3 regions of the Streptomyces ortus genome follow, and region 1 is predicted to be linked to each of the others. Evidence: riboswitches for the same ligand, from Rfam matches in the RefSeq annotation. Region 1 holds a riboswitch; each other region holds the start of a gene.
The links. A riboswitch is a leader RNA that binds a small molecule or an ion and turns the genes downstream of it on or off. The one in region 1 is predicted to bind cobalamin.
Positions count from the first base shown of each region.

Region 2: it holds a riboswitch for cobalamin, as region 1 does, so the genes downstream of both, K3769_RS03815 (ABC transporter substrate-binding protein) here and K3769_RS37995 (CbtB domain-containing protein) in region 1, are expected to answer to the same signal.
Region 3: it holds a riboswitch for cobalamin, as region 1 does, so the genes downstream of both, K3769_RS07780 (cobalamin biosynthesis protein) here and K3769_RS37995 (CbtB domain-containing protein) in region 1, are expected to answer to the same signal.

Region 1 covers NZ_JAIFZO010000002.1:7,982,737-7,992,091, forward strand. The annotation lists gene K3769_RS37975 (flavodoxin family protein) at 1-550, opposite strand, end outside; gene K3769_RS37980 (DUF5670 family protein) at 704-865, shown strand; gene K3769_RS37985 (ribosome maturation factor RimM) at 1,075-1,431, shown strand; gene K3769_RS37990 (enoyl-CoA hydratase/isomerase family protein) at 1,623-2,771, shown strand; cobalamin riboswitch at 2,859-2,988, shown strand; gene K3769_RS37995 (CbtB domain-containing protein) at 3,025-3,243, shown strand; gene K3769_RS38000 (CbtA family protein) at 3,262-4,020, shown strand; gene K3769_RS38005 (histidine phosphatase family protein) at 4,056-4,643, opposite strand; gene K3769_RS38010 (LacI family DNA-binding transcriptional regulator) at 4,973-6,058, shown strand; gene K3769_RS38015 (sugar ABC transporter substrate-binding protein) at 6,597-7,841, shown strand; gene K3769_RS38020 (carbohydrate ABC transporter permease) at 7,867-8,847, shown strand; gene K3769_RS38025 (carbohydrate ABC transporter permease) at 8,844-9,355, shown strand, end outside.
Region 2 covers NZ_JAIFZO010000002.1:213,590-222,944, forward strand. The annotation lists gene K3769_RS03780 (ferredoxin reductase family protein) at 1-635, shown strand, start outside; gene K3769_RS03785 (FMN-binding protein) at 647-1,075, shown strand; gene K3769_RS03790 (YigZ family protein) at 1,121-1,747, opposite strand; gene K3769_RS03795 (SixA phosphatase family protein) at 1,820-2,395, opposite strand; gene K3769_RS03800 (hypothetical protein) at 2,392-3,129, opposite strand; gene K3769_RS03805 (ABC transporter ATP-binding protein) at 3,176-4,024, opposite strand; gene K3769_RS03810 (FecCD family ABC transporter permease) at 4,021-5,049, opposite strand; gene K3769_RS03815 (ABC transporter substrate-binding protein) at 5,046-6,074, opposite strand; cobalamin riboswitch at 6,142-6,328, opposite strand; gene K3769_RS03820 (CoA-binding protein) at 6,439-6,846, shown strand; gene K3769_RS03825 (MHYT domain-containing protein) at 6,918-7,799, opposite strand; gene K3769_RS03830 (VOC family protein) at 7,995-8,792, opposite strand; gene K3769_RS03835 (ArsR/SmtB family transcription factor) at 8,984-9,343, opposite strand.
Region 3 covers NZ_JAIFZO010000002.1:1,023,519-1,032,873, reverse strand. The annotation lists gene K3769_RS07815 (sirohydrochlorin chelatase) at 1-44, opposite strand, end outside; partial or broken gene K3769_RS07810 (cobalamin biosynthesis protein) at 250-639, opposite strand; gene K3769_RS07805 (ZIP family metal transporter) at 757-1,485, shown strand; gene K3769_RS07800 (cobyrinic acid a,c-diamide synthase CobB) at 1,524-3,005, opposite strand; gene cobO (cob(I)yrinic acid a,c-diamide adenosyltransferase) at 3,107-3,706, opposite strand; gene K3769_RS07790 (putative cobaltochelatase) at 3,706-5,805, opposite strand; gene K3769_RS07785 (cobyric acid synthase) at 5,873-7,405, opposite strand; gene K3769_RS07780 (cobalamin biosynthesis protein) at 7,402-8,364, opposite strand; cobalamin riboswitch at 8,496-8,637, opposite strand; gene K3769_RS07775 (hypothetical protein) at 8,761-8,982, opposite strand; gene K3769_RS07770 (inorganic phosphate transporter) at 8,995-9,355, opposite strand, start outside.

The DNA.
Region 1 (9,355 bases):
TGGCGGAGGTGGTCTCGGGAGTCTTGTCGAGGTCCTGGTAGTCGGCGCCCTGCATGGCTTCACCGACCCAGTAGGTGACCGCGTTCGGAGCCAGGGAGAACCCGACGTCGTTGAGCCCCTGGAAGAGGTCGGCGCTCACCTTGTGAGCCCCGTCCTCGTTGCCGACGACACACACCGCGGCGACCTTCCCGTAGGTGAGCATCCGCCCCTCGTCGTCCGTCTCGGAGATCTCCGCGTCCAGCCGCTCCATGACGCGCTGGGCGAGGCTGGACGGATGGCCCAGCCAGATCGGCGTGGACAGGACGAGGATGTCGGCGTCGAGGACCGCGTCCCGGATCGCCGGCCAGGCGTCGCCGTCCCCCATGTCTGTCTCCACTCCGGGGCGGACGTCGTGATCGGCGATCCGGATCACCTTGCCGGTGACACCGTGCTCGCCCAGTGCCGTCATGGTCTGCTCGGCCAGCAGCTGTGAACTGGAGGCGGCGGGCGACGGCGACAGGGTGCAGACGAGTGCGACAGCGCGCAGAGGGGTCGTTCCTGTGGTGGTCATGGCGCAGGAGTACCCCTCGCCGCGATCGCGTACCCAAGTTCACCGGAGAGGCGGATGCCCGGCGGTGTGCCGGAGGTGGAATGTGCGCGTCCCGTGAATCGGTGTGCGTGAATGGAGATCATCCGGGCACTCGGTGCTCCGGAGGTTGAAAAAATGGTTCCCCTGCTACTTGTTCTTCTGCTGGCCCTGATCCTCTTCGCCGCGGGTTTCGCGCTGAAAATCCTGTGGTGGATCGCGATCGTCGTTCTGGTCCTGTGGCTGATCGGCTTCGTCGCCCGCCCGAAGCGCGGGAGTGGCCGCTGGTACCGCTGGTAGCCGACTGCGTCGGCCCAGTTCAGGCAGTGCCTGTCCGCTCCGGCGAGGCGGAGACGAACTCGGCCGGAATTAAGGTGCGTGAAGGCCCGGACCATGGGCACCCGCCGCAAGGACGGCGATTACGGAAATCACCGTGCACGACGTACGGAAAAAGAGAGGGCCGGTGGGGATCCCCGCTGTCCTCTGTTTACCGGAGGAGTTGTTTTCGCGTGACTGAAAATGTATGGGGTTACAAGTCGACCGCGGGTCGTCTGGCGGGTGTGGACCTTACGGGTTACAAGGTCGAGGCCACGGACGGCAATATCGGCAAGGTCGACAAGCACTCCGACGAGGTCGGTGACGCCTACCTGGTGGTGGACACCGGTGTGTGGATCTTCGGCAAGGAGGTCCTGCTGCCCGCCAGCACGGTCGTCAGCATCGACCAGGACGAGCAGAAGATCGTGGTCGACCGCACCAAGCAGCAGATCAAGGACGCGCCGGAGTTCGACCGCGACAAGCACCTGGGCGACCAGGGCTACCGCGACGAACTCGGCACGTACTACGGCACGGGCGGCCCGCACGTCTGAGCCGCACCCGTCACGCACGTCACGGCCCCGGGACTCCTCCAGGAGTCCCGGGGCCGTCGCGCTGCCCCGGGCCGCCCGGGCGCACGCGGACTTGAGAAGATCGCTTGCGACCTATGCGCCCCTCGTATCCCGGAAGGAACCGACGAACTCATGCGTGACATCGAGGCCCGCGGCCTGACGCAGGTATGCGGATGACCGGCAGCGAAGACTCGGTCCTGCTGCACACGGCCGGCCGGGCCGCCCACCTCACCCTCAACCGCCCGAGGGCCATCAACGCCCTCACCCACGCCATGGTGCGGCGCGTCGACGAGGCGCTGACCGCGTGGGAGCACGACAGCGCCGTGGAGACGGTCGTCGTCACCGGAGCGGGGGAGCGCGGCCTGTGCGCGGGCGGCGACATCCGCGCCATCCACGACGACGCCCGGGACGGGGACGGCACCGCCTCCGCCGCGTTCTGGCGCGACGAGTACCGCCTCAACGCCCGTATCGCCCGCTGGTCCAAGCCCTACGTCGCCGTCATGGACGGCATCGTCATGGGCGGGGGCGTCGGCATCTCCGCGCACGGCGGCGTCCGGGTCGTCACCGAACGGTCGAGGATCGCCATGCCCGAGACCGGCATCGGCTTCGTGCCCGACGTCGGCGGCACCTACCTGCTCTCCCGCGCTCCGGGCGAACTGGGCACCCGCCTGGCGCTGACGGGTGAGGCGATCGGGGCCGGGGACGCCCTGATGTGCGGGCTCGCCGACCACCACGTACCGTCGGCGTCGCTTCCCGGTCTCCTCGACGACCTCGCCGAGCTGCCAGTCCGGGGAGCGCTCGACCGGCACGCGCGGCCCGCACCGGAGGGGGAGCTGGCCGGGCAGCGGGAGTGGACCGACTCCTGCTTCGCCGCCGGCACGGTCGAGGAGATCGTCCGGCGGCTGCTCGACCACGGTGATCCGGTGGCGAAGGAGACCGCGGAGCTTCTGCTCGCCAAGTCGCCCACCGCGCTGAAGGTCACCCTGACCGCCGTACGCCGCGCCCGGCGCCTCGGTTCGCTGGAGCGCGTGCTGCGGCAGGAGTACCGCGTCTCCTGCGCCGCCCTGACCACGCCCGACCTGGTCGAGGGCATCCGAGCCCAGGTCATCGACAAGGACCGCACCCCCCGCTGGTCGCCGGCCACCCTCGCCGAAGTCACCGACGGCGACGTGGAACGCTTCTTCGAGCCGCTCGGCGAACGCGGCCCGGAGCTGGAACTGGAGACGGGCCCGGAGACAGGACCCGAGGCAGGACCCGAGGCAGGACCCGAGACAGATCCGGAGCTGGGCCCGAGTCGGGGCCTGAGGTGGGGCCTGAGATGAGGTTGGGGCTCTGAGAGGTAAGTGTTCGGTGTGAGCGGGTTCTTGTCGGCCGCCGCTCTTGGGCATGCACCCGTCGAGCGGTAGCGTCTCTCGGATACCGACGACGGCAGCACGGAAGCCGGTGGAAATCCGGCACGGTCGCGCCACTGTGAACGGCGTGACTCCCCCAGGGGAGCACCCCGTGAGTCAGACCCGGGGCCGTCGTCCTGTGCACCACCGAGATGGGACGCGAGTTCCCGGAGGAGGCCCCGCGATGGCGCAGCATGTCGCCCCGCCGAGCACCACCCCTGTCGTGCCCGCCAAGCTGCCGCTGAGGGACATCGCTCCCTGGGCGGTCTTCATCGGCGTCCTGATGCTGCTCCTGCTGTACTTCGTCGGCGCCGAACAGGGCGCCACCTCCGTCGTCTCCGGCGGGGACGTCCACGAATGGGTCCACGACGCACGTCACCTGCTCGGCTTCCCCTGCCACTGACGAGGGGCCCGCGCACCCATGAACTCCGCAACGGTGAGAAACCTTCTCGTGCGGGGCATGCTCGCCGGCCTGGCCGCCGGCGTGCTCGCCCTGGTCGTCGCCTACTTCCTCGGTGAACCGAACGTCGACAGCGCCATCGGCTTCGAGGAGTCCCACGCCGCCGCGCACGAGCACGAGGCCGAACTCGTCTCGCGCAGCCTGCAGTCCACCGCCGGCCTCGCCACCGGCGTACTGGTCTACGGGGTGGCCTTCGGTGGCATCACCGCCCTCGCCTACTGCTTCGCCCTCGGCCGCGTCGGCCCTTTCGGCCCCCGCGCCACGGCGCTGTTGCTCTCGGGGGCCGCGCTGGTCGCCGTCTACGTCGTGCCGTTCCTGAAGTACCCGGCCAACCCGCCCGCGGTCGGTGACCCCGACACCATCGGCAAGCGGACCACCCTCTATCTCCTCATGATGGTGCTGGGCGTACTCCTCGCCGTCGCCGCGGTGATCGTCGGCAAGCGGCTCGCACCGAAACTGGGCACCTGGTACGCCACCGTCGTCGCCGTTCTCGGCTTCGTCGTCCTGATCGGACTGGCGTACGCGTTCCTGCCCGCGGTCAACGAGGTGCCCCGTGACTTCCCGGCCGCCCTGCTGTGGCGGTTCAGGCTCTCCGCCCTCGCCCTGCAGATCACGCTGTGGTCGGCCTTCGGGCTCGTCTTCGGTGCACTGGCCGAACGGCTGCTCCACCCGAAACGCGCCACGGTCGCGGGGGATACGGCGACACCGGCCCCGCACTGACCGGTCGCGCGCCGACCGCTGTTGACCGGCCGCAGTCAGAGGTCCGTGGCCGGGCCGGCGTCCAGTGGCTGCCCGACCCGCAGGTTCCACCGGCCGCCGCGTCCACTGATCGTGGTGGCGGACAGCGGCGGCACGTCGATCCGCCAGAAGGCCGCGGCCGGCGCTGCCAGCACATGGGCCACCACGGCTCGTACGACTTCTGGTTCGACGACGGCGAGCGTACGGCCGTCCGTGGCGGAGGAGGACTCCAGCAGGCGCGCCACCCGGTCGCGGAAGTCCGCCACGGACTCACCGCCGTGCGGCGCGGAGGCCGGATCGGCGAGCCAGCGGGCCACGGCTTCCGGTTCGGCCGCACCGACCTCGGCGAGCGTACGGCCGCGCCAGCGCCCCACGTCCAGTCCCGCCCACTCCGCCGTGTCCACCGCGTCCAGGCCGAGGGCGGCGGCCGTCTCCCGGCAGCGCACCGAGGGAGAGACCACGGCGCGCGTGACCGGTGGGAGCGACGCGCCCACGGCACGGGCGCGGGCAGCCGCGCCGGCGTCGATCGAGGCCCCGTCGTCGAAGCGCGCCGCACGCAGCGACGAACTCGTCGCGGGTGAGACGAAAGTGACGCGGTGGGTCATGGGCCGACTTCCCGCGTCACCTTGCTGACCATGTCCATGCGGACGGATGCTACCGCCGCATCCGCATCCGCATCCGCATCCGCATCCGCATCCGCATACGTATGGAGCTCACCTCGGATCCCGGACCCGGACCCGGACCCGGCATCGGGCAGCGCCCGCGATGTGGCGGCGGAGTTCGCACGGCTCGGCGGGGCCGGTGCGGGCACGCACATGTCCGGCGCCGGGCCCCGGTTGCCTCACCGACCTGCCCGCCTCTAGGGTGAATGCGCTTTCATCGACATACATGCATCACCAGAGACGGGGGCCCGACCCATGAACGGCGCCGCATCGTGAACGCGATTCCCACGGTGTACGACGTGGCCGAACGCGCCGGAGTGTCCATCGCCACGGTGTCCAGGGTGTACCGCAGCCCCGACTCCGTACGCGCCGCCACCCGCGAACGCGTCCTGGCGGCGGCGACCGAGCTGGGATACGTGCCGAGCGGCAACGCCCGTGGCCTCGCCAGCCGTTCCACCGGGGTCCTCGGCCTGTGTTTCCCGGACTACTCCGACCCCGACACGGTCGGCGCCGAGGACGACGACGCCGCGATGCTCTACTCGGACCAGATCATCCGGGGCATGGAACGCGCGGCCCGCCGGCACGGGTACGCGCTGCTGATCGCGGCCTCCCTCGCCGGGGGCCCGGAGAGCCTGGTGGCCCAGGTAGCCGGCCGGGTGGACGGCTTCGCCGTGATGGCGCGCACGGTGCCGACGGAAGAACTCGAAGCGATCTCCCGGCGCCGGCCGGTGGTGATGCTGGCCGGACCCCGCGCACAGGACCCCTCCCTGGACCATCTCGACCACGTCGAGGTCGCCAACGAGGACGGCCAGTACGAGCTGACCCGGCACCTGATCCACGACCACGGGCTGCGCCGCCTCGCCTACGTGGGACTCGTGGACGACTCACCGGATGTCGAGGCGCGGTTCCGGGGCTTCCGCCGGGCCTGCGCCGAGGCGGGAGTCGAGGGCGCCGCCGCACCGGCGCTGCGCATGCCGATGATGACCCAGGCGGAGGGTGCCCGCGCCGCAGGCCTGCTGTGTGAGGGAGACGGCGGTCGGCCCGAGGCGTTCGTGTTCGCCAACGACCAGATGGCGGTGGGCGCGCTCCAGGCACTCGAACGCCGTGGCCTGCGCGTACCCGACGACGTCGTCGTGACCGGCTTCGACGGCATTCCGCTGAGCCGCATGGTGCGCCCCGCGCTGACCACCGTGCGGCAGCCGATGGTGCGCATGGGGGAGGAGGCCGTCGACCTGCTCGTACGACGGCTGGGCGGACAGCCGCCGCGCGAACCCGTCTCCCTGATGCTGCCGGTCGGCGTGGTCCGCCGGGCGAGCTGCGGCTGCGAGGACACGACAGCCATCCCGACGCTCGGCTGACGCCCGCCCGCCCGCCCGACCACGGACCGGGACCACGGAGGGCGTACGCCGACGCAGGCTTCCCCGACGTCCCCGACGTCCGCTGTGGCCGCGCCCGACGACGAAACCATGATCACCGTGGTGCCCATGGGGAGCATGGTGACCGTGGTGACCTTCGTGTACGGGCCCGCCGCACGGTAGCGCCGGCAAAGCCGCACCCCTGCCACCGAGCGCGTCGCGCCCTACCCCGCACCGGCGGCCCGCGTACCCGTGGCCCCCCCCGTAGGCGCGCCTCGTCCACGCGCGCCCTCGTACGCGCCGACCGCGTACCCGCGGAAGCCGCCAGGCCCCACCGCGAACCGCCCCTCGCATGTCCCGCCCGTTACGGGAGTGTGACCAAGTCCCCTCTTGCCAGGCCAGGAACCGCTGCCACAGAGTGATGTATGCGCTTACAGGCAGCGCATACATCGTGAAAGTCCGGTCGTGAGGCCGAGTCACGCACCTCGGTCGTGCACCACAGCCGTCAAGCTCGACCGTGAAGCTCAAGGAGGAGCCGCCCATGAACCGCGCCGTCGCAACCGGGTCGATCGCACTCACCCTGGCGTCCGCGTTCACCCTCACCGCCTGTGGCGGCTCGGGTGGCGCGGGCGTGGCAGCAGACGCCAAGCAGACCCTGACCGTGTGGGCGATGGGCACGGAGGGGGAGAAGCTCGGCGACGTGGCCGAGGAGTACGAGAAGTCCCACTCCAACCTCACGGTCAAGGTCACCCCGATTGGCTGGGACGTGGCCCACCAGAAGCTGGTCGCCGCCGCTGCCGCCGGGAAGCTCCCCGACGTGATGCAGATGGGCGGCAGCTACCTCGGTGAGTTCGCCGACATGGGCGTCCTGGAGCCGGTCGACACCAAGACCATTCACGAGACCGACTACTTCCCCGCCGCCTGGCAGCAGGGTACGTACGACGGCAAGACCTACGGCGCCCCGTGGTACGTCGACACGCGCGTGCTCTTCTACCGCACCGACCTCGCCAAGAAGGCGGGCATCGAGAAGGCCCCGGCCACCATGGCCGAGCTGCGCAGTGCCGCCGAGGCGTACCAGAAGAAGGCCGGCACCAAGTGGGGCCTGTCCATCCAGCCGGGCGGCCTCGACACCGTGCAGAGCTTCTACCAGTTCCTGTACTCCGCCGGCGGCGCCATCATCGACGACGACGGCAAGGCCGCCGTGAACTCCGCCGCGGCGGTCAAGGCACTGGAGAACTACGGCAGCTACTTCGACAAGGGCCTGAGCGAGAAGTCCGTACGCCCCGGCTACGACGTCACCAAGGACTTCAACACCGGCGCCGTACCCATGTTCTTCGGCGGCCCCTGGCTCACGAACCTCATCGACGAGAACTACCCCGACCTCAAGGACAAGTGGGCCGTCGCCCCCGTACCCGCCGACCAGGCGTCCGTGTCCATGGCCGGCGGTTCCAGCCTGGCCATCTCCGCCGACAGCGACCACAAGGCCGCCGCCAAGGAACTGGTCGCCTACCTCACCGGTGCCAAGGGCCAGGCCGACTGGTTCGAGCGCACCAACGACCTGCCCGCCAACACCGAGGCCTGGACGAGCGGCGACCTCGCCGACGACCCGACCATGCAGGTGTGGCGGCAGCAGATGGACACCGCCCGCGCCACCCCCTCCCAGCCCAAGCTGACCGAGATCACCTCCAAGGTGGACACCGCCATCGAGTCGGTCACCCAGGGCAAGTCCTCCGCGAAGGAAGCGCTGGACAAGGCCCAGTCCGAGATCGAAGGCCTCGTGCAGTAGGAGGCCGTAGGAGAGAGTCCCCCTCATGTCCCTCACCACAGGACCGGCCGCCCCGCAGGCGGCGGCCGTCGACAAGAGCCCGCACGGTGGCGGCGGAACCGGTCGCGACCGCCGCGGCAACCGCTCGCTCAGCAAGCACAATCTGACCGGCTGGCTGTTCTCCACCCCGTTCCTGGTGCTGTTCGGCGTCTTCATGCTCTTCCCGATCGTCGCCACGCTCCTGATGAGCTTCACCGATTTCGGGGCCCGCAACGTCACCCGCCCGCTGGAGGCGGAGTTCGTCGGCCTGGACAACTACACCCGGCTGTTCCAGGACGACAAGTTCCTCAAGGCCCTGTTCAACACGGGCTACTTCGTGGTCGTGGGCGTGCCCGCGACCATCGTCCTCGGACTGCTCGCGGCGATCCTGCTGAACAACGGCATCCACCGGGCCCGCACCCTGTTCCGCGTCGGCTTCTACGCACCGGTCGTCACGACCATCGTCGCCGTGGCCGTCGTCTGGCGCTTCGTGCTCGACCCCTCCGACGGACTGATCGTCTCCCTCGCCACCGAAGTGGGCCTGACCGCACCGGACTTCCTCGGCTCGGAGACCTGGGCCATGCCGTCCCTGATCACCATGGCGGTGTGGCGCAACCTGGGCACCGTCATGGTCCTGTGCATCGCCGGCCTCCAGGCCATCCCCGCGGACGTCCGTGAGGCGGCCCGCCTCGACGGCGCCGGAGCCTGGCAGGAACTGCGCGGCATCACCGTCCCCCTGCTGCGACCCACCCTCCTGTACGCCACGGTCATCACCACCATCGGCTACCTCAACGTCTTCGAGGAGCCCTTCGTGATGACCCAGGGCGGCCCTTCCGACTCCACGCTCACCGTGTCGCTCGACATGTACCGCGAGGGCTTCAACTTCTTCCACATGGGCTACGCCAGCGCCATGGCGTACGTCCTGTTCGTCGTGATCATGGGCATCACGGTGCTCCAGCTCCGACTGCTGAAGGACAACACCCGATGACCGCCGAGACCGTCGAGAAGACCCCCGAGGCCCCGGTCCGCCCGGCGCGCCCGGTCCGCCGCCGCACCGGCCGGGGACGGACCCCGCTGCTGTACGTGATCGCCTCGGTCGCCCTGCTGGTGATGGCCGCCCCGTTCCTTTGGATGGCGCTGTCCGCGTTCAAGACGAAGCAGGACCTCACGGCGAACCCGCCCGTCTGGATCCCCTCCCGCTGGACGCTGGACAACTTCACGGCCCTGCTCGACCAGCTCGACATGCCGCAGTACTTCCTGAACTCGCTGATCGTGGCCGTCCTGGTGACCGTCAGCAATCTGCTGTTCTGCTCCATGCTGGGCTATGCGCTGGCCAAGCTCGACTTCACCGGGCGCTCCAAGGTCTTCGCGCTCGTGCTGGCCGCCCTGATGGTCCCCGGCAACCTCATGATCCTGCCGCTGTACGTGCTGATGAACGGCCTCGGCCTCATCGACACATACGCCGGACTGGTGCTGCCCTTCGCGGCGGGTGCGTT
Region 2 (9,355 bases), 7.8 Mb from region 1:
AGGCACCGGGTGTGGTCTCCGTGCACCTCACCGGGAAGCACCTGGACGAACTGGGAGGCGAGCCGGGGCAGTTCCTGCGCTGGCGGTTCCTGGCCCGCGGGCTGTGGTGGACCGCGAACCCCTACTCCCTCTCGGCCCCCGCGACGCCCGGCCACCTGCGCATCACGGTCAAGGCCGCGGGCAGCCACAGCGCGGCGCTGGCGCGGCTGGCACCCGGCACACGGGTATGGGCCGAAGGGCCCTACGGAGCCTTCACCGCGGACCGTCGCAAGGGCGCGAAGGTCCTGCTCCTGGCCGGAGGTGTCGGCATCACCCCGCTGCGCGCCCTCTTCGAGACGCTGCCGGGCCAGGTCACGCTCGTCTACCGGGCGCGTACCGCCCACGACCTCGCCCTGCGCGCCGAACTCGACGCGATAGCCGCTCGCCGGCGGGCGACCGTGCACTACGTCGTCGACGAGCCGGCCGGGTACTCCTCCCCCCTGACCGCGCGGGGCCTGAGCACTCTGGTCCCGGATCTGGCCGGGCACGACGTCTACCTCTGCGGCCCGCCCGGCATGACACGGGCGGCGGTGCGGGCCCTGCGCGACGCCGGAGTGCCGGGCCGGCGCATCCACCACGAGTCCTTCGCGTTCTGAGGAGAACCGTCATGCGCCGAGCCGTCCTCGCCACCAGCGGGATCAGCGCCCTCGTCATCGCCTTGCTCTCGCTCAAACCGCACCAGCTGCCCGTCCCCGGCGGCGCGCCTCCCCCCGCCGTCGCCAACCCGCCCGCCGGCGCCTCACCGGGGACGACGGCCGGGACGGGCACGTACACCGGGGACCCGGTCGCCACGCAGTACGGAACCGTGCAGGTGGCCGTCACGCTCTCCGGCGGGAAGATCACGACGGTCAAGGTGCTCAGGTCCCCGGACGCCAACGGGCACGACCGGCAGATCTCCTCGTACGCGCTGCCCCGGCTCAACCAGGAGGCCGTCGCGGCCCAGAGCGCGCACATCGACGCCGTGTCGGGAGCCAGTTACACCAGTCAGGGCTACGTCCAGTCTCTCCAGAGCGCCCTGGACCGGGCCCATGCCTGACATCCGGTCACCGGCTGCCACTCCCGTACCGGCGCGGTGTGCGGCTCAGGCGTCCCCGTACGCCTCGCCGCCCAGTTCGAACCCCGCCGTACCCGCCGTGCTGTCGGCCAGCCAGCTCCGGAAGGCCTCGACCTCCGCGTCCGGCAGGCCGATCTCGATGGTGACGGCCTCCCCGTAGCGGACGTCACGGACCGCACGGCCGGTGGAGCGCAGATCGTTCTGCACCTTGCCCGCCCGCTGGTGGTCGACGGTCACAGTCGCGAGGCGGAAGCGTCTGCGGGTGAGGGTGCCGACGGTGTCCAGCGCCTCGCCCACCGCACCGCCGTAGGCCCGGATGAGTCCGCCCGCGCCGAGTTTGACGCCTCCGTAGTAGCGGGTGACGACGGCGACGACGTACCGCATGTCGCGGCGCAGCAGCATCTGGAGCATCGGGACGCCCGCGGTGCCGCCCGGTTCACCGTCGTCGCTCGCCCGCTGGACGGCGGCGTCCGCGCCGATGACGTACGCGAAGCAGTGGTGCGACGCGTCCGCGTGCTCCTTGCGGACGGCCGCGACGAAGTCCTGGGCGTCCCGCTCGGTGGCCGCCGGTGCCAGCGCGCAGAGGAAGCGGGAGCGGTTGATCTCGGTCTCGTGCACCCCTGCGCGGGCCACGGTGCGGTACTCGTCCTGCATCCGGCCAGCGTATGCGGGCCGCGCACACGCGTGCGACCGGCGGTCGGTGGTCCGGTGGGGGGCGCCGCCCGTCTATCGGCCCCGGCCGTGATGCCCCTTGTCGCCGCGTGCCTTCTTGCCGCGCGCCACGATCATGTCCGTGAGCAGGGCCGCGCCGGGGCCCAGGGACGCCCAGCGGGGACCGTGCCAGGCGAGGATCGCGATCGCCGACGTCGGGAACTTCGTACGGACGTCGTCCAGCGCGGTGTCTAGGCCGTCGCCCGCGAGGGTGAGGACCAGTTCCTCCAGGCCGGGGTTGTGTCCGACCAGCAGCAGGGTCTCGGCCTCCGCCGGGGCCTCGCGCACCGCGTCGAGCAGTTCGGGCACATCGGCCGCGTACAGCCTGGCGTCGTGACGTACCGGAGGGGGTGTGCCCCACTCGGCGGCGGCCAGTTCCCAGGTCTGCCGGGCGCGTACGGCCGTGGAGCAGAGCGCGAGGTCCGGCAGGCAGTCGGCGTCGGCGAGGGCGCGGCCGGCGGCCGGGGCGTCCCGGCGCCCGCGCGCGGCGAGCGGGCGCTCGTGGTCGGGGACGCCGTCCGGCCAGGCGGACTTGGCATGCCGCAGCACGACCAGCCGGCGCAGCGGTCCCGCTCCGGCGCGCGCGATCACGCCGGTGTCCCGCGGCCGATGTCCCGGGTCAGCTCAAGCCCGAGCAGCCGGTCCGCGTAGGCGTACGTCTCGAAGCGGGCCCCGTCCGGCACGGTTCCCGACGTCTCCACCTTCCGCAGCACGCCCAGGACGGCGGGCACGTCGAGGTCGTCCTCCCAGGCGGCACGCAGCTGATCGCGTACGGGGTCGGGGATGGGCCCGGACGGCCGGGTGGCCCAGCCCGCGACGGCGCCCCGCCAGTGCTTCAACTGCTTCTCGGCGTCCGCGAGATCGGCCGCGTCGAGCCGTAGTTCCGTGCCCCGGGGGCGGGCGAGCAGGGCGAGGCGCAGGGCGGTGGCGCTCCCGTCGTCCAGCGCCACGCCGTTCTCGATGTCGGCCGGGGCGACCTCGACGCACAGCCCGCCCGCCGGTTCGTCGGTCCGGGCGCACACCCGCAGCACCTGGGCCTCCCCGAGGCCGGGGCCGGGGCCGCCGTCCCGTTCGTCCTCGAAGGGCCGGATGCCCAGTGCCCTGGCCCGGGCCCGCAGTTCGGCGCGGTCCTCCGTGCCGGTCAGCACGGTCCACACGGGTGTCCCGCCGATCTCCAGGGCCCGTACGAGGACGTCGGCGGTCAGGAGCACGCGCAGGCCGGTGGCGTCGGGGCGCTCGACGCGCGCCTCGACGCGGGTCAGGCCCCGGCGGGCCGGGGTGGCGGTGACGGGGTCGCCTGTTCGGGCGTCGGTGATACGCAGCACGGGCCGAGCGTAGGCGTGCGAGGGGCCGCGCGCAGGGATGCCGACATCATTCCGGACACGTGTGTGCGGATTCCCGGGGTGCGGGGCGGCTCATGGTGCCCAGGAAACGCACGTGCGGACGGCCGCCGGAGCCGTCGCGGGTGATGGCGGTCCGTACGCCGTACACCTCGGCGACGAGGTCCTCGGTGAGCACGTCGCCCGGTGTGCCGGCGGCCACCACGCGGCCCTCGCGCAGGACGACGAGCCGGTCGCAGTACATCGCCGCGAGGTTGAGGTCGTGCAGCGCGACGACGCTGGTGAGGGGCAGTGAGGTGACGAGGTTCAGCAGGTCGAGCTGGTGCTGGATGTCGAGGTGGTTGGTCGGTTCGTCCAGGAGGAGTTCGCGGGGTTCCTGGGCGAGCGCGCGGGCGATCTGGACGCGTTGGCGTTCGCCGCCGGAGAGGGTGTGCCAGGACTGGTGGGCCCGGTCGGCGAGCCCGGTGCGGGCCAGCGCGTCCCGTACGGCCTCCTCGTCGGCCGGTGACGGGGGTGTCCAGGCGCGGCGGTGCGGGGTGCGGCCGAGGCGTACGACGTCCAGGACGTTCAGCTCGACCTGGGTGTCGGCCTGTTGTTCGACCACGGCGATACGGCGGGCGATGTCGCGGCGGCCCAGTTCGCCGAGCGGGCTGCCGTCGAGGGTGACCACGCCCGAGGCCGGGGTGAGGACGCCGGAGAGCAGGCGCAGGAGGGTGGACTTGCCGGAACCGTTGGGCCCGAGGAGGCCGACGGTGGTGCCGGGGGCGGGGCTGATGCTGACGCCGTCCAGGATGACGCGTCCGTCGACGGTGCGGGTGACCCGACCGGCCCGGAGTCCGACCTCGGCCGTGGCGGCCGTCTCGACGCGCTCGGTCGTCATCGTGTCCTCCGCGTCCGGTACAGCACCAGCACGAAGACCGGTACGCCGATGAGTGAGGTGACCACGCCGACGGGCACTTCCTGGGGGTCGAGGACGGTACGGGCCAGGGTGTCCACCCACACCAGGAACACCGCCCCGGCGAGGGCGGCGACCGGCAGCAGCCGGGCGTGGCCGGAGCCCACCAGCGCACGGGCGGCGTGCGGCAGGACGAGTCCGACGAAGCCGATCGCGCCCGCCGAGCTGACGAGCGCGGCCGTCAGGAGCGCCGTCACGCACAGCAGCACCAGCCGGGTGCGGGCCACCGACACCCCGAGGGTCGCGGCGGAGTCCTGGCCGAAGGCGAACGCGTCCAGCGTGCGCGCGTACGCCAGGCACACCACGAGCGCGACCGCCAGGACCGCGAGGCAGACCCAGACGTCCGTCCAGCCGACCCCGCCGAGCGAGCCGAGCAGCCAGAACAGCACACCGCGGGTGGTCTCGGCGTCGGCGGCGGTCAGCACGACGAAGGAGGTCAGCGCGGAGAAGAGCTGCATCGCGGCGACGCCGCTCAGCACCACGCGGTCCGTCGTCCCGCCGAGGGTGTGGCTGAGCAGCAGGACGAGTCCGAACGACAGCAGTGCTCCGAGGAAGGCGCCCGCCGAGACCGACACCAGGCCGCCGCCGGCGCCGAGGACGACCACGACGACCGCGCCGGTCGAGGCGCCCGAGGACACCCCGAGGACGAAGGGGTCCGCGAGCGGATTGCGCAGCAGGGACTGCATCACCGCGCCGCACACGGCGAGCCCGGCTCCGCAGACGGCGGCCAGCAGGGTGCGCGGCAGCCGCAGCTGCCAGACGATCCCCTCCCGGATGGGGCTCAGCCCCGTACTCCCCCAGCCGAGGTGGGAGGCGACCACGGACCAGACGTCGGTGACGCCGATGTCCGCGGGGCCGATGGTGATGGCGAGAGCGACCGAGGCGACGAGCAGGGCCGCGCCTGCCGCGCAGAGCGGGCCCACGCGCGGCCGTATGCCCCGGCGGGTCACCCCGTGAGCCCGAACTCCCGCAGGGCGGCGGCTACTTGTTCGACGCCCTCGACGGTACGGATGGTCGGGTTCATGGCCTGCCCGCTGAGCAGCACGTACCGCTTCTTCTTCACGGCCGTCATGTTTTTGGTGACGGGGTCGGACTCCAGGAACTCGATCTTCTTCCTCGCGGACTCGGCGGTCTGCGACTTGCGGGTCAGGTCGCCGATGACGAGGACGTCGGGGTCGCGGTCGGCGACCGTCTCCCAGTTGATCTGGGGCCATTCCTCATGGGTGTCGTCGAAGACGTTCTGCGCGCCGAACGCCCGCGTGATGATGCCGGGGGCGCCGCAGCAGCCCGCCATGTAGGGCGACTCGGAGTTGGCGAACCAGTACAGGAGGGAGACGTCCGAGGCGTCGATGCCGGCGGTGGCCCTCTTCATGCGCTGCCGGAGCTCGGCGACCAGCTTCTCGCCCCGCTCCTCGACGCCGAACACCTCGGCCAGGTCACGTATCTCGCCGTAGATCGCGTCGATGCCGAGGGCCTTCTCGCGGGCGCCGTCGCCGTCTCCGGTGTTGTCCTTGCCCGCGCAGTCGGAGGGCGAGACGTACGCGGGTACGCCGAGCTTCTCGAACTGCTCGCGGGTGGCGACGCCTCCCTTGCCGAGCGTGGACACGAACGAGGCGGCGACGAAGTCGGGATCGGCGTCCAGCACCCGTTCGAAGGACGGGTTGTTGTCGGCGATCCGCTTGACCTTCGCGTCCGCCTTCTCCAGGCCCTTCATCACCGGATCGGTCCAGGTGGCGGTGCCGGCCATCCGGTCGGCGAGGCCCAGCGAGAACAGGATCTCGGTGGTGCCCTGGTTCAGGGAGACGGCCTTGCGCGGCGGGGACTCCACGCGGACGGTGTGGCCGCAGTTGTCCAGGGTGACGGCCGCCGCGGAGGTCCCGCCGCCGGCCGGCGAGTCGGCGCCGCCGCAGCCGGTCAGCAGGACGATCCCGGAAACGAGCAGGGCGACAGGGCGGGCGGGGCGTGCGATGGGCACGGAAGTTCCTCAGACGTCGAGGGCTCGAACGCGGAGCCCGGTCGTACGGTGCTCCCCCGCCGTCTCGGGACCGCGGAGGCCGCCAGCAGGTCTTCGGACTCGGGTTCACCCGGACGAGGCGCCTTCCCGGACCGTCGATCCGATCCAGTGGCCGATGCCCCGCCCGTCACCCTCACCGCTGCGCGTCAGCTCCGGATTCCCACCGGATTCCCTGACCCACGTACATGGGTTCGACTGGCCTGCGCAAGCTATCACGACGGTTTCCGCGCCTTTGCGGCGCGGGGAGCCGGGCGGCGGGAATCAGCGTGCCCCGCCCGCTGTTGTCCGGCGCGAGAAGCACACTCGTATCCGCAGGAGGTCCATCGTGTACGGCGACCCGGCAACGATCCGCAAGATCCTCACCGAGAGCGGCGACACCTGGGCCGTCGTGGGCCTGTCGTCGAACGAACGGCGTGCCGCGTACGGCGTGGCGGAGGTGCTCCAGCGCTTCGGCAAGCGCGTGGTCCCCGTCCACCCGAAGGCCGAGACGGTCCACGGGGAGAAGGGGTACGCCTCCCTGGCGGACATCCCCTTCGAGGTGGACGTGGTCGACGTGTTCGTCAACAGCGACCTGGCGGGCCCGGTCGCCGACGAGGCCGTGGCCATCGGCGCCAAGGCCGTCTGGTTCCAGCTCGGCGTGCTGGACGAGGCCGCGTACGACCGCACCCGCGCGGCCGGCCTCGACATGGTCATGGACCGCTGCCCGGCGATCGAGATCCCCCGCCTGGGCTGAACCGGCGGGGCGGACGGCTCCGGCCGCGGGCCGGCGGGGTCGGGAAAGTCGGGCCGGAACGGCGGTCGCGTTCAGCTGTCGCGGCGCCCCGGGGTCCCGGGCCCGTACCCGCGCCGGTCCGTCCCCGGCCGTGCGTCGAACGCCGAGCCGGACCAGGTGGGCGGCTGCGTGTTCGGGGCGGGTGTGCGGCGGCGGGACGCGGCCCGGTTCCAGTCGCCGTCCCCGAGGACCAGCATCGGGTCGAACATCACCACCACCCCCGCGAGCGCCAGGAAGAGGACCGGGCCGATGAGCATCGGCAGCAGCAGCGAGTGGGCCGGGTCTCCCGAGTCCGGTGTGCCTACCGCGACGTGCAGATGCACACTGACGGCCGCCATGCCCGTGTAGTGCATCCCGGTCACGGCGACGCCCATGACCAGGCCGGCCGCCAGGCTGGTCAGAAAGCCGCGGATGGCGACCGCCGCCCACAGCGCGGCGGTCGCGGCGACGACGGCGATCAGGACGGAGAGCGCGACGGTACGGACCTCGTAGCGCAGGTCGCCGTTGAGCCGGATGGCGGCCATGCCTATGTAGTGCATGGCCGCGACCCCGAGGCCGGTGAACGTGCCCGCGACGAGCAGGGTCGCCGTGTTCGCGCCGCGACAGCCGACGGCGAGGACGCCGAGACCGACCACCGCGATCGCCACCGCGAGGCTGAGGATCGTCAGGCCGGTGTCGTAGTGGATGCGGCTCTCCTCGACCTGGAATCCGATCATGGCGATGAAGTGCATCGTCCAGATGCCGCAGCCGATCGACGCCGCCCCGAGCGCGAGCCAGCCCGGTCTCCAGGACCGGTCGTCGCGCAGGGACCGGGTGATGCAGCGCAGGCCCAGGGCGGCCCCCAGACAGGCCATGACATAGGCCGTGAGCGGCGTGATCATTCCATAGCTGAATCCGTCGACCGTGCCCTGCATATGCCAACATCCCCCCGGAATACGACTGTTGCGGGGACACATGTACGCGCCATGACGGACCGTCAGCAAGGGGTTTCGTGCAATCGCAGCCAACGGAATTCCATGTCGGTCAATTCCGGTCACACATAGGCTTCTTCGAGCCGGAGGCGGTTATTCCGGTGGTGCGGCCCGTTACCGGCCGCTCCGCCCGCCTCCTCAGGCCTGCGGTTTCGACGTCACCGTGAACTGGGCCCCGTCGGGATCCCTCAGCACCGCCTCCGTGGTGGTCGCGCCGTCCCGGACCGTACCGCCGTGCTTCAGCGCCGCGTCGACACAGGCCTCGACGTCCGTGACCGCGAAGTGGACCTGCCAGTGGGGCCGGATCGTGGGATCGGGGGCGGCCTCCACCGCGCCGGAGTGGATACGGGCCACCACGTCGCCGTCGCTGCGCAGGACGACCTCGTCACCGTCGTAGTGCACCTCGCAGCAGCCGGGCCGCGAGGTCGCCCACTCCAGCACCTCGCCGTAGAACATCGCGGCGTCGAAGGCGTTGCGCGTGTGCAGGCGCAGGAAGGCGGGGGCGGCCCGGCGCCAGGTCTCCCAGCCGGCGACGAGCTGGCCCTCCCAGATGCCGAAGACCGCTCCGTCGCGGTCCGCCAGCAGGGCCGCCCGGCCGGGCGGGAAGCCGATGGGGCCGACCGCCGCCGTACCGCCGCGCTCCTGGCCCCGGGCCACCGCCTCGTCGGCGCTGTCCACCGCGAAGTAAGGGGTCCAGGCGACCGCCATCTGCCACGTCGTGGCCACGGCCGCGACGCCCGCGACCGGCACCCCGTCCGCGTAGGCGATCCGGAACCGGTCCATCAGCGCGGTCGTCCGGAACCGCCACCCGAGCACCGCCTGGTAGAAGTCCTCGGCGGCCTGCTGGTCGCGCGCCGTGAGACTGACCCAGCACGGGGCTCCCGCGACCGAGTGGCTGGAGACGACGTCGCTGCGGACACTTGCGTCGCTGTTCATGGCAGTACCGTTCCTGAGTCGTACCGAGGGGAGGGGACGGACACCCGACAGCGGTCGGAAGCACGGGCCGGGCCGCGGTGCCGTCTTCCTCAGCATCCCCCTCTCGCGCCTCCTTCGCCCGGAGGCGAGCGGGGTCCCACGCCCCGAGTACCCGGCGCCCCCACCCGAAACAAACCGGTGCCCAGGACCCCTCAATCGTGCGCCGGCCTGTCGCTCAGCCGGTGGTCGGCCAGATTCAGCGCCTCGTCCACGACGCGCCGCAGATGCCCGTCCCGCAGCGAATAGATCATCCGGCGGCCCTCCTTGCGTGTGTTGACGAGCCCCGCGAGCCGCAGCCTCGCCAGGTGCTGGCTGACCGCCGGGCGGGCGGCCCCGCACCGCTCCGTGAGGGTCGTGACGTCCGCCCCGCCCTCGGCCAGGGCGTGCAGCAGGACGAGACGGGTGCGATCACCCAGGAGGGCGAGAAGTTCGGCGGCGAGGGCGAACTGCTCCTCGCCCGGTGTACGCGGATGCTCATCGTGCGCAGGTGACAGGTGCATGCGTGCGCTCATACGCACATAATG
Region 3 (9,355 bases), 7.0 Mb from region 1:
ACGAGAAGCAGGGCTGGAGCGGGGGTGGGGGCGGGGGTGGTCACGATGTCTCCCGGGGATACGGAACGGGGTGGGGGGTCAGCAAGGGCTGCCAGGGCGGGCGTCGACGGCGGGCGGGCCAGGAGACGACGAGTGCCTGACGGGTGTGGTGGCTCACTCGGGCTCCTCCCGTCGACGGTGGCCGCGCTGCGCCACCCTACGACCGGTGGCCTCGCGGGTCGCCGTCGCGTCCCCACTCATCTCGGGCACCCCGTGCCCCGTGAGGCGTACGACCGCGCAGGTCGCCCGTGACGGACGCGCGGCCGACCGGCGCTTGGGGACGAGCAGCTCACCGCCCCTGGCGAGGGCCGCGGCCTCGGCGACCGACGGCGTACCGACGGCGGTGAGCGGCGCGGCCGAGGGGTTCGGCACGCCGACCCGCGCCAGCTCCTCGGCGCTGTACGTCACCAGGGGCACCCCGAGCCGCTCGGCCGCGCCGAGGATCCCGGGCTCACCGGCCTTCGTGTCGACGGTCGCGAGCTCGGCGACGGACCGCGCGGCCAGCCCGGCCTCGCGCAGGGCGCCCTCGACGAGCCCGAGCACCTCCTCGGCCGTTACGCCCCTGCGGGCCCCCACGCCGACGACGAGGGACGGCGGTCTTCCCGGGAGGGATGCGAGCCGGGCCGGCCGGGCAAGCAGGGTCGGCCGGGCAAGCCGGGAGGCATCCGGAGTGCGGCGAAGGTGCGTGAAGGCGGGTTGATCGGATAGCAAGGGCGTATGGCGGTGTTCGTCGCGCTCGGCGCGTTCCTCATGACGCTGGCCGGCGGCTGGACGGCGCAACGCGTCACCGACCGCCGCCACCTGGTACTCGGCCTGGCCGGCGGCCTGATGCTGGGCGTCGTCGGCCTCGACCTGCTGCCGGAGGCACTCGACGCGGCGGGCGAGGAGATCTTCGGCGTCCCGGCCGCGCTCCTGCTGTTCGTGGGCGGCTTCCTGGGGGCCCATATGGTGGAACGGCTGCTCGCCGTGCGCCAGGCCTCGCACGGCGGCGGGGAACACGACGGGCGGACACCCCAGGTGGGCCTGACCGCCGCCGCCGCGATGGTCGGCCACAGTGCCATGGACGGCGTGGCGATCGGCGCGGCCTTCCAGGTGGGCGGCGGCATGGGAGCGGCCGTGGCGGTCGCGGTGATCGCCCACGACTTCGCGGACGGCTTCAACACGTACACGATCACGACCCTGTACGGGAACGCCCGCCGCAAGGCGGTCGCGATGCTCGTCGCGGACGCCGCGGCCCCGGTGCTCGGCGCGGCCTCGACGATGCTCTTCACCCTTCCCGAGCATCTGCTCGGCGGATACCTCGGCTTCTTCGGCGGCGCGCTCCTCTACCTGGCCGCCGCCGAGATCCTGCCCGAGGCGCACCACGATCACCCCGCCCGCTCCACCCTGCTCTGCACGCTCGCCGGAGTGGCCTTCATCTGGCTGGTCGTCGGCATCGCGGAGTGAACCACGGCAGACCGGCCCCCGAGCACCGGGAGCCGGTCTCATGACCCGGCACTCCCGGCACCGCCCACGCTCCCGGAACACCTCTCCACGAAGCGCCGGGCGACACCCGGCGAGCCCGCCCAGTGCGTGTGCAGATAGCTCGCGTGCACACCCCGTTGCACGAAGCCCTCCAACCGCCGCACCGGAGTGCGCATCCCCCAGGCGGCGGCATCCCCGGCCCCCGGTTCGACGACGGTCCGGTGGAACTCGTGCCCCCGCATCCGGGTGCCCGCCTCGGCCAGCGAGCTGTCGGACACCGCGACGGCGTCGCGGTACCCGAGCGTCAGCCGCGCGTCCATCCGGGCCTCGGCGTCGATGACCCCGCACATGGGCAGCCCGTCGAGCTCTCGGGAGAGGTAGAGCAGCCCCGCGCACTCGGCCGCGATCGGCGCCCCGCTCTCGGCGAGCGCGGCCACGGCCTTGCGCAGCGGCTCGTTGGCGGACAGCTCCGGCCCGAACACCTCGGGAAACCCACCCCCGAGGACCAGCCCACGGGTCCCGTCAGGCAACTGCTCGTCCCGCAACGGATCGAACGCGACAACCTCGGCCCCGGCCGCAGCCAGCAACTCGGCGTGCTCGGCATAGGAAAAGGTGAAGGCGGCCCCACCGGCGAGAGCGACAACGGGAGCACTTCTCCCTCTCAGCCCGTCCGGCGATTTCAGCCCGTCCGGCGTTTGAGGACGAGCGCGAAGCGCGATCCGGGGGGCAAGGGGACGCAGCCCCCCTGCGTGGTCGGGAACGGGAAGGGGCGGCGGGGGCGAGAAACCCAGCACCTCACCCGCGTCCCAGGCCCCACCCCCCAATTCCCCCGCACTGCGCGCGAGCGCGAACAACGCCTCCAGATCACACCCCGCCCGCACCCGCGCCCCCATCGCCGCGACAGCGGCAACGGCCTCGGCCCGCCGCTCGGCAACAGGCACCAGCCCCAGATGCCGGGACGGCGTACCCACCTCCTCGGCCCGCCGCAGAGCGCCCAGCACCGGCACCCCGGACTGATCCATCGCCTCCCGCAGCAGCGCCTCGTGCCGGTCGGACGCGACCTTGTTGAGAATCACCCCGCCGATCCGCACCGCGGGATCCCAGGAGGCGAACCCGTGCACGAGCGCGGCCACCGACCGTGACTGCGAGGACGCGTCCACGACCAGCACCACGGGCGCCCGCAGCAACTTCGCCACGTGGGCGGTGGAGGCCAGTTCGCCCTCCCCGGAAGCCCCGTCGAACAGCCCCATCACGCCCTCGACCACGGCGAGATCACACCCGCGCGCCCCATGGGCGAACAGCGGCGCGATCAACTCGGGTCCGCACATGTAGGAGTCGAGGTTGCGTCCCACGCGCCCGCTGGCGAGCGAGTGGTACCCGGGATCGATGTAGTCCGGCCCCACCTTGTGCGGGGACACGGCGAGCCCCCGCGAGGCGAACGCGGCCATCAGCCCCGTGGCCACGGTGGTCTTGCCGCTCCCGGAAGCGGGCGCGGCGATCACCAGCCGAGGAACGGACCCGGACCCTGACCCGGAGCTGGACCCCGACCCGGACCCGGAGCTGGAATCGAAGCCGGACGCTCCCGGGGCGGAGCCGTGGGACGTCACCACTCGATGCCCCTCTGCCCCTTCTGCCCGGCGTCCATCGGATGCTTCACCTTGGACATGTCGGTCACCAGATCGGCGAACTCGACCAGCTTCTCGGGCGCGTTGCGCCCGGTGATGACGACGTGCTGGGTCCCGGTACGGCCCCGCAGCACCTCCACCACCTCGTCGACGTCGACCCAGCCCCAGTGCATCGGGTAGGCGAACTCGTCGAGCACGTACAGCTTGTACGTCTCGGCGGCGAGGTCCCGCTTGACCTGCTCCCAGCCCTCCCGGGCCTTCTCCTCGTTGTCCTGCTGGGCGTCGCGCTGCACCCACGACCAGCCCTCGCCCATCTTGTGCCAGTCGACGGACCCGCCCTCACCGCTGGCGCCGAGGACGCGCAGCGCGTTCTCCTCGCCGACCTTCCACTTCGCGGACTTGACGAACTGGAACACCCCGATCGGCCACCCCTGGTTCCAGGCGCGCAGCGCGAGCCCGAAGGCGGCGGTGGACTTTCCCTTCCCCATTCCGGTGTGCACCATGACGAGCGCCCGGTTCCGTCGCTGACGGGTCGTCAGCCCGTCGTCCGGCACGACACTCGGCTGTCCCTGAGGCATTACGCGGCCTTCCTGCCGTTGCCCTGCTTGCTGCCCTGTACGTCCCTGACCAGCCCCGCGATCGAGTCGGCCCGCAGCTCGTCGAGCGTCACGGCCGTACCGCCGAGGTCGCCCGCGAGCTGCCCCGCCAGCCCGAGCCGTACGAGGCCCGACTCGCAGTCGACGACGACGGACGCGATCCCCTCCGCGGCGAACAGCCGGGCGGCCCGCCCGGCGAGCGCCACCGGTTCCGGGCCGCCGGTCGCCCGCCCGTCGGTCACCAGGACGACCAGCGCGCGCCGGGCCGGATCCCGCAACCGCTCCACCCGCAGCACGTCGTGGGCCCGCAGCAGCCCGGCCGCGAGCGGTGTACGGCCGCCGGTGGGCAGCGACTCCAGCCGTACCGCCGCCGCGTCGACCGACGACGTGGGAGGCAGCGCCACCTCGGCCGCGGACCCCCGGAAGGTCACCAGCCCCACCTTGTCCCGCCGCTGGTAGGCGTCGAGGATCAGGGACAGCACGGCTCCCTTGACGGCGCTCATCCGCTGCCGGGCCGCCATCGACCCGGACGCGTCCACGACGAACAGCACGAGGTTCCCCTCGCGGCCCTCCCGGGTGGCCTGCCGCAGATCGTCACGGCGTACGACGAGGCCGGGCCCGGACCGTCCGCGTGCCCGCTGATGGGGCGCCGCGGCCTGGACGGTCGCGGCCAGATGCAGCTTGGTGAGCGCCCCGCGCGGTCGGCGCGCCCCGGTGGTGCGCCCGTGCTCGGTCCGGGCCCGCGAGCGCCGCCCGGCGGCCCCCTCGCCCAGCCCCGGCACGCTCAGCATCTTCGTACGGAAGGGCTCGGCGGCCCGTACGGGGGACTGCTCGCCCGCGCCGGGGGACGGCGCCCCGCCGTGCTCGGACTCGTTCGCGGGAGCCTCGCCCTGCGCGGGCACCTCCCCGGAACCGTCACCGCTGTCACTGTCGCCCCCGTCGTCGGGCCCGTCCTGCGGAGGCCGCCCGCCACCGCCACCGGGCCCGTCCGGATCCGGATCGTCATCGCCGGAGTCGCCGGAGTCGCCGGAGTCACCGGACTCACTGGGATGCCCTGAGCCGTTCTCGTCGCCCGCGAACTCCTCCAGCGTCTCGTCGAGCTTGTCCTCGTCGAGGCCGGGCGCGTCGAAGGGATTGCGCCGCCGCCGGTGCGGCAGGGCGAGGAGCGCGGCCTGCCGCACGTCCTCGGCGAGCACGTCGGTCCGCCCCGCCCACGCGGCCAGCGCCGTCGCGGTCCTGGCCATCACGATGTCGGCCCGCATACCGTCCACCTCGAACGCGGCGCAGGTCGCCGCGATCTGGCGCAGCGCGCCGTCGCCGAGCCGCACGGACGGCAGCAGCTCCCGCGCGGCCACGATCCGCGCCCGTACGTCGGACTCCTCGTCGGCCCAGCGCGTCGCGAACCCCTCCGGGTCGTCGTCGTACGCGAGCCGCCGCCGCACGACCTCCACCCGCTGGTCGGGTTCGCGCGAGGCCGCCACCTCGACGGTCAGCCCGAACCGGTCGAGCAACTGCGGCCGCAGCTCGCCCTCTTCGGGGTTCATGGTCCCGACCAGCAGGAACCGCGCGGCATGCCGTACGGAGACGCCCTCGCGCTCCACGTACGAGGCACCCATCGCCGCCGCGTCGAGCAGCAGGTCGACCAGGTGGTCGTGGAGGAGGTTGACCTCGTCCACGTACAGGAGTCCGCGGTGGGCGTCGGCCAGCAGGCCGGGCTCGAAGGCCTTCACGCCCTCCGCGAGCGCCCGTTCGATGTCGAGCGCGCCGACCAGGCGGTCCTCGGAGGCGCCGACGGGCAGTTCGACCATCCGCGCGGGACGCGGCACACCCGGGCCCACCTCGTGGGGGCCGTCCGGGCAGGCCGGATCGGGGGCGTGCGGCGCGCAGGAGAAACGGCAGCCGGGGACGACGTCCACCTGCGGCATGAGCGCCGACAGCGCGCGCACGGCCGTGGACTTGGCGGTGCCCTTCTCACCGCGGACGAGCACACCGCCCACCGCGGGGGAGACGGCGTTCAGCAGCAGGGCCAGCCGCAGGTCGTCCTGACCGACCACGGCCGTGAACGGAAACGGGGTACTCACTGGTTGTCGTCCTCCAAATAGCCCATACGGACTTCGACTTCGTGGCCCAGGCGGGCTTCGCGCACGCTCATACGGGCGCCCCCGGTGGGATGAAAGGCAGTCCGGCCGGTGCGCCGGACTCGATGAGCCGCCACAGCGCGTCCGTGTCCGCGTGTTCCTCGATCAGGTCGCCCAGCCGGTCGAGCTGCTCCTCGCGCAGCCCCTCGAACGAGGTGTCGGCGGCCGGTACGAAGCGCCGCCCCGCCGCTGCCGCCACCTCGCGCAGGAAGGCACGCCGGAAGCCGTCCGACTCCAGCGAGCCGTGCCAGTGCGTCCCCCAGACCGCGCCGACCCGGCAGCCGTCCAGGAAGGGCTCACCGCCCGTCACTTGGGCTACTCCGTGATGGATCTCGTACCCCTGGACGGGTTCGCCGAGCGCCTCGCCGACGGGCCGGGTGAGGGTCTTCTCCCGTGCGAACCGCACGCGTACGGGGAGGAGTCCGAGGCCGTCGACGGCGCCGGCCCTCGACTCGACCTCGTCCTCGATGTGTTCGCCGAGGAGCTGGAAGCCGCCGCAGATGCCCAGCACCGGGCGCCCTTCGGCGGCCCTGCGCACCAGGGCGTCCGCGAGGCCGCGCCGCCGCAGCCACTCCAGGGCCCGGACCGTGCCCCGGGTGCCGGGTACGACGACCAGGTCGGCGTCCACCAGTTCCTCGGCGCGGTCCACGAACCGTACGACGACGCCCGGTTCGGCGGCGAGGGCGTCCAGGTCCGTGAAGTTGGACATCAGCGGGACCGCGCAGACGGCGACGCGCAGGATGTCCTCGCCGACGGGGGAGGAGACCTCGGACTCGCGCACCGCCCCCCGCAGGGACACCCTGAGCCCGTCCTCCTCGTCGATGCCGAGCCCGTGCCGGAAGGGCAGAATGCCGTAGGTGTGCCGCCCGGTGAGCCCGCGCAGCATGTCGACGCCGGGTTCGAGCAGCGAGACGTCCCCGCGGAACTTGTTGACGAGGAACCCGGCGACCAGCTCCTGGTCCTCGCGCGACAGCAGCGCCACCGTCCCGAAGAACGAGGCGAAGACCCCGCCGCGGTCGATGTCCCCGACCACGAGCACGGGCAGCCGGGCGTTGCGCGCGATCCCCATGTTCACGATGTCGGTGCGCCGCAGATTGATCTCGGCGGGACTGCCCGCCCCCTCACAGATCACCGCGTCATACGTGCCCCGCAACTCGGCCAGGCAGTCCAGCACGGTGCCGAGCAACGCCTCCTGGCGACCGCCGTGGTAGCCGCGCGCGCTCAGCTCGCCCACGGGCCTGCCCATCAGGACGACCTGGCTGCTGCGGTCGCCACCCGGCTTGAGCAGGACGGGGTTCATGAGCACGGAGGGCTCCACGCGGGCGGCCTGCGCCTGCATGGCCTGCGCGCGCCCGATCTCGGCGCCCTCGCGTGTGACGAACGAGTTCAAGGACATGTTCTGGGCCTTGAAGGGCGCCACCTTCACACCCCGGCGCACCAGCCACCGGCAGATCCCGGCGGTCACGACGCTCTTGCCCGCGTCGGAGGTCGTCCCGGCGACGAGCAGCCCGCCGCCCGTTCTCCCGCCCGTTCCCGCGTTCATGCCGTACGCCCCTTCGCCTTCGACAGCACTGACGTGGCGAGCAGCCGCCCGGCGGCACTCGCGCCCATCGCGAGCAGGCTCACGCGGCGCGAGAGCCGCACGGCCCGCTCGATGTCCCCGACCCGCACGGCCCGCCCCGGACCATTGAGCACGGGCCGGTGCTCCACCCGTCCCGCGTACGAGAGCGTCCCGCCGAGCCGTACCCCGAGCGCGCCCGCGAACGAGGCCTCCACGGGCCCGGCGTTGGGACTCGGATGCCTGGCGGCGTCGGCGCGCCAGGCGGTGGCGGCCCCGCGTGGATCACCCCCCGCGACGGCGGCGAGGGCGGCGGTCAGCCGGGCGCCGGGCCACCCCACCACGTCGTCGAGCCGTGCGGAGGCCCACCCGTACCGCCGGTGTCGGGCCGACTTGTGCCCCACCATGGCGTCCAGCGTGTTGACGGCCCGGAACCCCACCAGCCCGGGCACGCCCGCGACCGCGCCCCACACCAGGGCGCCCACCACGGCGTCGGAGGTGTTCTCGGCGACCGACTCGACCACCGCGCGGGCGATCCCGTCGGCGTCCAGCGCCTGCGGGTCGCGCCCGCACAGATGCGGCAGCCGCTCCCGGGCCACCTCGATGTCCCCGGCGGCCAGCGCCCCGCCGACGGCCCGCGCCTCACGGCCGAGCGAGGTCCCGCCGACGACGGCCCAGGTGGTGGCCGCGGTCAGAACGGCGGAGGCGACGGGGGAGGAGCGCAGGGAACGCTCGGCGGCCACGGCGAGGCAGACGGCGCCGCCCGCGCACACGGCGGTGTGCAGTGCGCCCCAGCCCCGGTGGTCGTGCCACAGGGCCCGCTCGACGGCTCCCGCGGCCCGCCCGAACGCGGCGACCGGATGCCCCCGGCGTGGATCGCCGAGCAGCAGGTCGGCGAGGAGGCCGGCGGCGGCGCCGGACGCGAAGACGCGATCGGCACGCATCGGTTCAGCCCGCCGTCGCGTGCGGCGGAACTGCCCTGCCGGGCACCCTCGTACCGGGCCCGGGCACACTGGTCCACAACAGACGGCCGCGCATGGCGATATGTCCTCACTCAGGGTGTCCACGCCCTGGTTCGACGAGACCGACGGCGAGAGTTCCTGGCTCCCGGGGGGATCGATTCCCCGGTGACAGTGGCGGGACCGCGCCGGATTCGCACCGGCTTCCTCTTCTGCCGACGTACATGGCCCCGGCAGTCCACCACGGTCCGAGAACAACCGTCAACTTGCCGTTGACCTGCGGCGGGAGAGTGTGCTGAGCCCCACACACGGACACGAGCAGGCCCCGCCGACCAGGTGGTCGACGGGGCGGTCCCGTTCGGAACGGACGTGCTGCGAGGGTCAGGCGACGATCAGATAGATCCCGTACGCCACGGCCGCCGCGCAGGCGGCGAAGCAGGCGTACGCGCCGGTGACCGCGAGGGGAGCGGAACCCCCCTCCGCGGCGGCCGACTCGCGCTTGGTGAGGCCGACGATGCCGAGGGTGAAGAGGCCCACGAGGGCGACGGTGGCGATGAGGCTGACTCCGAACACGGAGCCGAGGGCTGCCCAGTCGATCTTCATGAGGTTCGTTCCTTACACCGTGGCCGGACGGACGGGCTCGACGTCCGGGCCCGGGATGGTGGTCTTGAGGTCGTCGGCCGCGGCGACCGGACCGGCGGGAGGCGGGGTGACGGCGGCGATCGCGGTGGTCACGACGCCCGCGGGCTCGTGGTCGTCGTTGACGTTGTCGACGGTGACGGGCTGGCGGCGGGAGAGCGTCCAGATGACCGCGGAGCCCGCGATCAGCAGCGCGCCGGTGAGGACGATGCCCCAGGTGCCCTGCTTGGTCAGGAACTCGGCGCCCGCGCCGACCAGACCGGCGGCGGGGAGCGTGAGGCCCCAGGCGACGAACATGCGGGTCGCGGTCGACCAGCGGACGACACCGCCCTTGCGG